2 regions of the Streptomyces sp. NPDC001717 genome follow, and region 1 is predicted to be linked to the other one. Evidence: riboswitches for the same ligand, from Rfam matches in the RefSeq annotation. Region 1 holds a riboswitch; the other holds the start of a gene.
The links. Region 1 has a riboswitch for glycine ahead of gcvP (aminomethyl-transferring glycine dehydrogenase). Riboswitches for the same ligand answer to the same signal wherever they lie in the genome.

Region 1 (5,283 bases):
GGTGGGTCCAGGGCAGCGGGGTCGGGCGGGTGACCGTGCGGTTCGAGCAGCCCGGTTCGCCGCCGGGCCGAGTTCGGACCTTCCGGGTGGACGACCCGGAACTGGAGCCGTCCGACCCGCTGCCGCTGGTGGGGGCGACGGACGCGGGCACCTGAGGGGTGCCGCGAGGTGGGTCGGCCGGGGGCCTGCGCCGCCCCGCCCGGTGCGCGGCCGGATAGGGCGCACAGGGCGTCGTACGGCCCGCGTACGGGTGCCCTGCGGGGGATCGGCCGTGGAGGGGGCAGCGGTGGGACGGGGCGGCTTGGTGCCGGGCCTGCGGGCGCCGCGCCACCGCGGCCCGCACACGGCCCCGGCGCGCCGGCTTGCCGGGGGCGCGTCGCCCCGGAGACGGGCGCCCGCGGCGCCTGACGGTCCGCGTGCCGCCGCCCCGGGTTCGGCCGGCCGGGGCGGCTTGGCGGCGGGCCCGCGCGGGCACGCTCGGGCCGGCCCCGGCCGCGGCCCCCTGGCGGGTGCCGTGCGGGGGCGGCCGTGGCCCTTAGGGTCCGTTGCGGCTCGACGCGCGTGGGGGCCGGGCGGGGGCCGCCTGGCGTGGGCCGCGGCACCGGAGGCCGGTGGTGTGGCGGGGGCGGTCAGTCGTCGTCGCCCGCCAGCCGGCCGAAGTCGCGGTGGAAGTCCGTGGGGAGCGTCACGTCCAGGCCGTAGTGGTGGTAGAGCTGGAGCTCCTGTTCCGGGGAGAGGTGGCGGCCTACGCCGAAGTCGGGGGCGTCCTTGATCAGGGAGCGGTCGAACGGCACCCGTAGGGCGTCGTCCACCAGCTCGCTCGGCTCCAGCGGAACGAACGCGTCCCGGCTGAACAGGCCCGTACGCACTGCGGCCCACTCCGGGACGCCTGTGGCATCGTCGAGGTAGACCTCGTCCACGGTGCCGATCTTGGTGCCATTGCGGTCGAACGCCTTGCGGCCGATCAGGCTGCGCGGATCGATGTCGGTCTGCACGGTCCCTCCAAATGGTCGCAACTCCTCCGTAATGACTACAGAAGTGCATATCCCAAGAAGAGGCCACTCGGGGAGGGTCCGGATCCTCGCTGGTAGGCTGGGTGCTGGCTGTCGACCCTGTGCGGGAGAGTCCTCCGAGTGAGAACGACGGAGGCGCCGAAGGAGCAAATCCTCCCCGGAATCTCTCAGGCATACGTACCGCACGGACGAGGCCACTCTGGAAAGCAGGGGCGGGTACCGGGCGCGCAGTGCCGGTTCCCCTCCTCACCGACGGTGAAAGCCGGTGGCTCGAGCGACCCTCCAGCGACCGGTGAAACTCTCAGGTTGAGATGACAGAGGGGGAGGCCGTCCGGGTGCCCGCGCCGTGGTGCCCCTCGCAGGTCGTACGACCAGGAGGCCTCCGTACAATGACCGCCAACCGCATTCCGCTCTCCCAGCTGGAGCGAGGCATCCCCTTCGAGCAGCGCCACATCGGTCCGGACGCCGAGGCGCAGGCGAAGATGCTCGCTCAGGTGGGCTACGGCTCGCTGGACGAACTGACCGCCGCCGCGGTGCCGGACGTCATCAAGACCGCCGAGGCGCTGAACCTGCCCGAGGCGCGGACCGAGGCCGAGGTGCTGGCCGAGCTGCGTTCGCTCGCCGACCGCAACCAGGTCCTGTCGTCGATGATCGGTCTCGGTTACTACGGGACCTTCACGCCTCCGGTGATCCTCCGCAACGTCATGGAGAACCCGGCCTGGTACACGGCCTACACGCCGTACCAGCCGGAGATCTCCCAGGGCCGCCTCGAAGCGCTCCTGAACTTCCAGACCCTCGTCGCGGACCTCACCGGCCTGCCGACCTCGGGTGCGTCGCTGCTCGACGAGGGCACCGCGGCCGCCGAGGCCATGTCGCTCGCCCGCCGCGTGGGCAAGGTCAAGGGCGGCGTCTTCCTGATCGACGCCGACGCCCTGCCGCAGACCATCGCGGTGATCGAGACCCGCGCCGAGCCGACGGGCGTCGAGGTCGTCGTCGCGGACCTCTCGAACGGCATCCCCGCCGAGATCGCCGAGCGCGGTGTCTTCGGCGTGCTGCTCCAGTACCCGGGTGCCTCCGGCGCCGTACGGGAGATCAAGTCGGTCATCGACCAGGCGCACGAACTCGGTGCGATCGTCACCGTCTCGGCCGACCTGCTCGCCCTGACCCTGCTGACCTCCCCGGGCGAGCTGGGCGCGGACATCGCCGTCGGCACCACGCAGCGCTTCGGCGTCCCCATGGGCTTCGGCGGACCGCACGCCGGGTACATGGCCGTCCAGGCCAAGCACGCCCGCTCCCTGCCGGGCCGCCTCGTCGGCGTCTCCGTGGACGCAGACGGCAACAAGGCGTACCGCCTGGCCCTCCAGACCCGCGAGCAGCACATCCGCCGCGAGAAGGCCACCAGCAACATCTGTACCGCGCAGGTGCTGCTCGCCGTCATGGCCGCCATGTACGCCGTCTACCACGGCCCGGACGGCCTGCAGACGATCGCCCGCCGCACCCACCGCTACGCGACCCTGCTCGCCGCGGGTCTGACGGCCGGCGGCGTGGAGATCGTGCACGGCGCGTACTTCGACACGATCACCGCCCGCGTCCCGGGCCGTGCCGCCGAGGTCGTCGCCGCCGCCCGCAAGGGCGGGGTCAACCTGCACCAGGTCGACGCGGACCAGGTCTCCATGGCCTGTGACGAGACCACCCTGCGCGCCGACATCGAGGCCGTCTGGGCCGCCTTCGGCGTCAGCGCCGACATCGAGGCGCTGGACGAGACCGTCGCGGACACCCTCCCCGAGGGTCTGCTGCGCTCGGACGCCTTCCTGACGCACCCGGTCTTCCACCAGCACCGTTCCGAGACCGCGATGCTGCGCTACCTGCGCAAGCTCTCGGACAAGGACTACGCGCTGGACCGCGGCATGATCCCGCTGGGCTCCTGCACCATGAAGCTCAACGCGACCACCGAGATGGAGCCGGTGACCTGGCCCGAATTCGGTCAGCTGCACCCCTTCGCCCCGGTGGAGCAGGCCGAGGGCTACCTCACGCTCATCAACGAGCTGGAGGAACGTCTCTCCGAGGTCACCGGCTACGACAAGGTCTCCATCCAGCCGAACGCCGGCTCGCAGGGTGAGCTCGCCGGTCTGCTGGCCGTGCGCGCCTACCACCGCGCGAACGGCGACGAGCAGCGCACCATCTGCCTCATCCCGTCCTCCGCGCACGGCACCAACGCCGCCAGCGCCGTGATGGCCGGCATGAAGGTCGTCGTCGTCAAGACCGCCGACGACGGCGAGGTGGACGCGGACGACCTGCGCGCCAAGATCGAGCAGTACCGCGACGAGCTCTCCGTGCTGATGATCACCTACCCGTCCACGCACGGTGTGTTCGAGGAGCACGTCGCCGACATCTGCGCCCAGGTGCACGAGGCCGGCGGCCAGGTCTACGTGGACGGCGCGAACCTCAACGCCCTGGTGGGTCTGGCCAAGCCGGGTCACTTCGGCGGCGACGTCTCGCACCTGAACCTGCACAAGACCTTCTGCATCCCGCACGGCGGCGGCGGTCCGGGCGTCGGCCCGGTCGGTGTCCGGGCGCACCTCGCCCCGTACCTCCCGAACCACCCGCTGCAGCCGACCGCCGGTCCGGAGACGGGCGTCGGCCCGATCTCGGCCGCGCCGTGGGGCTCCGCCGGCATCCTGCCGATCTCCTGGTCGTACGTCCGCCTCATGGGCGGCGAGGGCCTCAAGCGCGCCACCCAGGTCGCGGTGCTCGGCGCCAACTACATCGCCAAGCGCCTGGAGCCGCACTACCCGGTGCTCTACACCGGCCCGGGCGACCTGGTCGCGCACGAGTGCATCATCGACCTGCGTCCGCTGTCGAAGGAGACGGGCGTGAGCGTCGACGACATCGCCAAGCGCCTGATCGACTACGGCTTCCACGCGCCGACGATGTCCTTCCCGGTCGCGGGCACGCTGATGATCGAGCCGACGGAGTCCGAGGACCTCGCGGAGATCGACCGCTTCTGCGACGCGATGATCGCCATCCGCGGCGAGATCGAGAAGGTCGCCTCCGGCGAGTGGCCGCTGGAGGACAACCCGCTGGCCAACTCCCCGCACACCGCGGCGGCGCTGGGCGGCGAGTGGAACCACCCGTACACCCGTGACGAGGCCGTGTTCCCGGGCGGGGTCACGGCCGCCGAGAAGTACTGGCCGCCGGTGCGCCGCATCGACGGTGCGTTCGGTGACCGGAACCTGGTGTGCTCCTGCCCGCCGCTGGACGAGTACGACAACTGATCGATGACGAAGGGGCCGATCCGGGAGGTTCTCCCGGGCCGGCCCCTTCGTCGTTCACGATCCGTCCTATGCGACCGCGAGCGGCCGGTGCGGGGCGATGATCTGGCCGTCCGGGAGCAGCTCCCCGGTGTCCTCGAAGAGCAGGACGCCGTTGCACAGCAGGCTCCAGCCCTGCTCCGGGTGGTTGGCCACGGGGCGGGCCGCCTCCCGGTCGGCGGATTCGGCTGACGGGCAGGCTGGCTGGTGCTGGCACATGGATGCGTTCTTTCGCTGCGACGTGGTCTGTGTGCTACGGCTCGATGCGTGATTCATGGCCGTCCCCCTGGATCATCCCCGCACCCGCGGGGAGCGTGTCCTCAGTCTTCCCCCAGGACAGCCGCTTCGCAGGGATTTCCCGCCGGCTGTCCTCACAGATTGATGACGCATCACTCGTGCGGGCGGTTCAGGCCAACTCCCCTGTCATTTCGGATGGTTCGACGGTGGCCCGGGCGGACTAACCCGAATGGGCCAATCGGGTCAGGCGGCCGGAGCGGCCAGCGAAGGCGGGACCGGTGGCGTCGCCGGGGTGAGCCGGTGGGTCAGCACGGGCAGCAGTTCGGAGACCGGATGCGGCCGGTACGCGGCGATGCCGGGCGGGGCCGGAGCCAGGGGCACCAGCAGGTCCTCGCCCGCGGGCAGGCCGGCGGAGGCGTCGGCGCCGACGGCCCCGTGCAGCCACAGCGTCAGCATGTACAGCTCCGGTACGGACAGCAGACGCGGCTGGTAGCCCTTGCCGAGCGACTCCGCCTGGCGCAGCGCGCGTTCGGTGGCCGCGACGTAGGGGCCCTCGAAGAAGTGGGAGAAGGTCCAGCCGTCCGGGGTCAGCCGGGTGTCGGCCGCGGCGACGAACCGGTCGCCGCTGCGGATGAGGAACCGCCAGCCGGTGAGCCGGGTGCGCGGCGGCCTGCCGCCGGCCGCCAGATTGGACATGCCGAGCCGGTCGAGGACGTGGACCG
Region 2 (5,283 bases), on a different contig from region 1:
CCCGACGTCAACGCGAGAACAGCTTAAGCCGCCCTACGGGAGGTAGAAGGGGCGTACGCGCTCACGAATCCAGTCCGTGACCGGGTCCTCGGCGGCGTCCAGCAGGATCAACTGCACCGGCCAGGGCGGCGGTACGCGGGTCAGGGCCCGGCCGAGGGCGTCCATCGGGACGTTTCGGGTCTCGGGCTCCCATCCCACCAGTCGGACACCGATGAACAGTTGCGGCTCGCCCCCCTCGATGCTCGCGAGGCAGCGGTAGGCGGCGGAAACCACGCCGGCGGCCCGGAACTCCTCCGCGGCGGCGGCCAGGAAGTCCACCGGGTCCTCCTGCCAGTCGGGCTCGTAGAGCCGGACGCGGCCACCGGCGGCGGGGCCGTCGAGGGGGGTCCGGCCGCTGCGGCAGAGCTCCGCGACGGCGGGCGGGGGGAGGGGGACGCCGACGGCGCCCTCGGGGTTGAGCGCGATGCCGAGCTGCGGGGGCAGGCCGCGGGCGAACTCGACGGCGGGGGCCACGGTGAAGTCCATGCCGGGGCCGACGCAGGCGAGGAACTGGGCCTCGGAGCTGTAGACGGGGACGTACGCGGCGCCGCCGATGTCCATGGTGGGGAGGGTCAGGCCCTCGGCGCCGCCCTGCTCGGCGCCGGCGCCGGCGGGCAGTGGCACCCAGACCTGGCTCCGTCCGAGCACCTCCAGGATCCGCCCGCCCGCGTCCGGCTGCCCGAGCGCCGCCCCGAGCACCTGCTCCAGCTCATTCCCCGGCCAGCCGCCGCCGCTGTGCATGTACGTGCCTCCGTGATCCCGCGAGTTGTCGCCCCGCAGGGTACCGGCCCCCACCGACACCCCTCCTCCGGGGCCCGCTTCCCACCCGTCCGCGGCTCCACGCCCGGGGCTCCGCCGGGCCCGCTCCCCACCCGTCCGCGGCTCCGCCCCGGCTCCCCGCTCCTCGATCGCCGGGGGGCTGTTCGCCTCCGGCGGCGCCTCAAACGCCGGCGGGGCTGGTGGTGGCTGCCGCCGCTCGCCGGGTGCGGCCTCATGACCCAGGGCCGGCTCCACCTCGCCGGGTGGGAATCCCAGCCCCGCCGGCGTTCGAGGAGCGGGGTCCGGGGCGGAGCCCCGGCGGCGCCGCCCCCGCGACCGGCGGAGCCCGGCGGCTACGGGTGGAACGCGATGCGCGTCACCGCGGCGGCGGAGCGGCGGTCCAGGAGGGTGGCCGAAGCGCACCCCGCCGGCGGCCGCCCGGCCTCCGCTTCGCGCAGGAGGCGCCCCACCGCACCCCGGTGGCGGGCGAAGGCGTACGCCGACACCCCCCGCCCCCGGGCCCGCTGGCCCGACAGCGCCTCCTCGGGGCTGGTGTCCAGCAGGAGCAGGTGCAGTGCGCGCCCGCGCCGCCGCGCCGCCGCCGCGAGCAGCCCCCGCACCCAGCTCTGCGTACCGCAGTCGTGGACCACGACGGAGCGCCCGGAGCGCAGCCGGCGCCACAGCCCCCAGTAGTGCGCGGCCCGCACCAGCGGCCGGTAGACCGCGTACGGCAGCGCCCCCGGCATCCGGCGCTCCCAGCGCTCGCGGGTGTCCTGGGAGTCGACGGCGCCGCCCTCCGCACCGTCCTCGGCCGCCGCCCGCTTGATCAGCGTGCTCTTGCCGCCCCCCGGCAGGCCGGAGACGACCACGATGTCGCCCTCGGCGAAGCGCAGCCGCTGCGGGCCCCGCACGCCCGGGCCGCGCAGGTCCCGTACGGGCCCGGCCTCGTGCCCGCGCGCCCGCGCCGGCGCACCGGCCCGCTGCGTCGGCACCGCGCCCACGGCCCCCGCGGCCGCCGCCGCACCCACGAATCTCCGCACAGTGCTCGCCTCCCCCGAATCGGGTCACCAGGACCCTTCCCCACTGAGTGTAAAGAGACGGTAATCCGGCGGCTTCGGTTCCGGTCCACGTTCCGGTCCGCGTTGCCGTACTCGACCCCGTCCACCCCCTGGACACCCGCACGATCTTTCGGGCCCACCCACCCGATCACCACCATGGCGTGCAATGATGTGCGCCATCTGGACCAACCGCATCACCAACTGCATACCGGCCGCTTGAATCCGCGCGGGAGAGTCCCGGCACGCCGCAAGGCGGTGCGTGGGCGCCGAAGGAGCAAGAACCTCCCTTGAATCTCTCAGGCCCCGTACCGCGTGGATGAGGCAGATCTGAAAAGCGAGCTGCTCGGCAGCTCCACCCAAGGTGCAAGCCGGAGATCCCTGACGCGTCAGGGACTCTCGGCGAACCTCTCAGGTTCCGATGACAGATGGGGAGGACCCCTCCTCGTCATGTCATGCCCTGGGACCCGGGAGCCACACCCATGAGCACTGCCCCCCGCCTGACCGCCCTCGATGCGCTGCACCGTTCCCTCGGTGCGACCATGACCGACTTCGCGGGCTGGGACATGCCCCTGCGGTACGCCAGCGAGCGCGACGAGCACAACGCCGTCCGCACCAAGGCCGGTCTCTTCGACCTCTCCCACATGGGCGAGATCACCCTGACCGGCCCGGAGGCCGTCAAGGCCCTGGACTACGCGCTGGTCGGCAACATCTCCACCGTCGGCGTCGGCCGCGCCCGCTACACGCACATCTGCCGGGAAGACGGCGGCATCGTCGACGACCTGATCGTCTACCGCCTCGGCGAGACCGAGTACATGGTCGTCGCGAACGCCTCCAACGCCCAGGTGGTGCTGGACGCGCTCACCGAGCGCGCCGCCGGCTTCGACACCGAGGTCCGCGACGACCGTGACGCGTACGCGCTGATCGCGGTGCAGGGCCCGGAGTCCCCCGGCATCCTCGCCTCCCTCACCGACGCCGACCTGGACGGGCTGAAGTACTACGCCGGCCTGCCGGGCACCGTGGCCGGCGTGCCCGCGCTGATCGCGCGTACGGGCTACACGGGCGAGGACGGCTTCGAGCTGTTCGTCTCCCCCGAGCACGCCGTGGAGCTGTGGCAGGCGCTGACCAAGGCCGGCGAGGGCGTCGGCCTGGTCCCGGCCGGCCTGTCCTGCCGCGACACCCTGCGCCTGGAGGCGGGCATGCCGCTGTACGGGCACGAGCTGACCACCTCGCTCACCCCGTTCGACGCGGGTCTGGGCCGGGTCGTGAAGTTCGAGAAGGAGGGCGACTTCGTCGGCCGCGCCGCCCTGGAGGCCGCCGCGGAGCGCGCCGCCACGAACCCGCCGCGCAAGCTGGTCGGCCTGGTCGCCGAGGGCCGCCGCGTTCCGCGCGCCGGCTTCCCGGTCGTCGCCGACGGCCAGGTGATCGGCGAGGTCACCTCGGGCGCCCCGTCCCCGACCCTGGGCAAGCCGATCGCGATGGCGTACGTCGACGCGGCGCACGCCGCGCCCGGCACCTCCGGCGTCGGCGTCGACATTCGCGGTACGCATGAGCCGTACGAGGTCGTCGCTCTGCCGTTCTACAAGCGGCAGAAGTAGTCCTTGTAGTCAGGCCTGCCGCCCGGGTGCCCCGTGCGGCGATGTAGCAGTACCCAAGACCACCGTTCGTTTCCACCCCCGCGCATCCAGGAGAATCAGGCCATGAGCACCCCCCAGCAGCTGCGTTACACCAAGGAGCACGAGTGGCTGTCGGACGTCGCCGACGGCGTCGCGACGGTCGGCATCACCGAGTTCGCGGCCAACGCGCTCGGTGACGTCGTCTACGCCCAGCTCCCCGCGGTCGGCGACACCGTCACCGAGGGCGAGACCTGTGGCGAGCTGGAGTCGACGAAGTCGGTCAGCGACCTGTACTCCCCCGTCTCCGGTGAGGTCGTCGAGGCCAACCAGGACGTCGTCGACGACCCGTCCCTGGTGAACTCCGCCCCCTTCGAGGGCGGCTGGCTGTTCAAGGTGCGCATCTCGGAGGAGCCCAAGGACGTGCTCTCCGCCGACGAGTACACCGCACTCACCGCCGGTAACTGACCCCAGGGGATCCTGATGTCCGTACTGAACACCCCTCTTCACGAACTCGACCCCGACGTCGCCGCAGCCGTCGACGCCGAGCTCGTGCGCCAGCAGTCCACCCTCGAAATGATCGCGTCGGAGAACTTCGCTCCGGTCGCCGTCATGGAGGCCCAGGGCTCCGTCCTGACCAACAAGTACGCCGAGGGCTACCCCGGCCGCCGTTACTACGGCGGCTGCGAGCACGTCGACGTCGTCGAGCAGATCGCCATCGACCGGATCAAGGCGCTGTTCGGCGCCGAGGCCGCGAACGTGCAGCCGCACTCCGGTGCGCAGGCGAACGCCGCCGCGATGTTCGCGCTGCTGAAGCCGGGCGACACGATCATGGGCCTGAACCTGGCCCACGGCGGTCACCTGACCCACGGCATGAAGATCAACTTCTCCGGCAAGCTCTACAACGTGGTCCCGTACCACGTCGGCGAGGACGGCCAGGTCGACATGGCCGAGGTCGAGCGCCTCGCCAAGGAGTCCAAGCCGCAGCTGATCGTCGCCGGCTGGTCCGCCTACCCGCGTCAGCTGGACTTCGCCGCCTTCCGCCGCATCGCGGACGAGGTCGGCGCGTACCTGATGGTCGACATGGCGCACTTCGCCGGTCTGGTCGCCGCGGGCCTGCACCCGAACCCGGTGCCGCACGCCCACGTCGTCACCACCACCACGCACAAGACCCTCGGCGGTCCGCGCGGCGGTGTCATCCTGTCGACGCAGGAGCTGGCCAAGAAGATCAACTCCGCGGTCTTCCCGGGTCAGCAGGGCGGTCCGCTGGAGCACGTGATCGCGGCCAAGGCCGTCTCCTTCAAGGTCGCGGCCTCGCCCGAGTTCAAGGAGCGCCAGGAGCGCACCCTGGAGGGCGCGAAGATCCTCGCCGCCCGTCTGGTCCAGGACGACGTCAAGGCCGTGGGCGTGGACGTCCTCACCGGCGGCACCGACGTGCACCTGGTCCTGGTCGACCTGCGCAACTCCGAGCTGGACGGCCAGCAGGCCGAGGACCGCCTCCACGAGGTCGGCATCACGGTCAACCGCAACGCCATCCCGAACGACCCGCGGCCGCCGATGGTCACCTCGGGTCTGCGGATCGGTACGCCGGCCCTGGCCACCCGCGGTTTCGACGCCGAGGCGTTCACCGAGGTCGCCGAGATCATCGCGCAGGCCCTGAAGCCGGAGTACGACGCGGCGGACCTCAAGGCGCGCGTCTCCGCGCTCGCCGCGAAGTTCCCGCTGTACCCGTCGCTCTAGGCAACGGCCTGAAGGGGCCCGGCCTTGGTTTCCACAGGGTCGGGCCCTTCTCATGACCAAAGCCCCAGGCGGATGCG

Region 2: another riboswitch for glycine. It lies ahead of gcvT (glycine cleavage system aminomethyltransferase GcvT); the one in region 1 lies ahead of gcvP (aminomethyl-transferring glycine dehydrogenase).

What each region holds. Positions count from the first base shown of each region.
Region 1 is NZ_JBIAUK010000013.1:202,375-207,657, reverse strand. It holds gene ACFYZL_RS22285 (DNA polymerase IV) at 1-155, shown strand, start outside; gene ACFYZL_RS22280 (PRC-barrel domain-containing protein) at 630-995, opposite strand; glycine riboswitch at 1,108-1,206, shown strand; gene gcvP (aminomethyl-transferring glycine dehydrogenase) at 1,403-4,288, shown strand; gene ACFYZL_RS22270 (DUF5999 family protein) at 4,355-4,543, opposite strand; gene ACFYZL_RS22265 (hypothetical protein) at 4,805-5,283, opposite strand, start outside.
Region 2 is NZ_JBIAUK010000012.1:51,704-56,986, forward strand. It holds gene ACFYZL_RS20540 (enhanced serine sensitivity protein SseB) at 34-780, opposite strand; gene ACFYZL_RS20545 (AAA family ATPase) at 1,152-1,838, opposite strand; glycine riboswitch at 2,074-2,177, shown strand; gene gcvT (glycine cleavage system aminomethyltransferase GcvT) at 2,336-3,451, shown strand; gene gcvH (glycine cleavage system protein GcvH) at 3,554-3,934, shown strand; gene glyA (serine hydroxymethyltransferase) at 3,950-5,206, shown strand.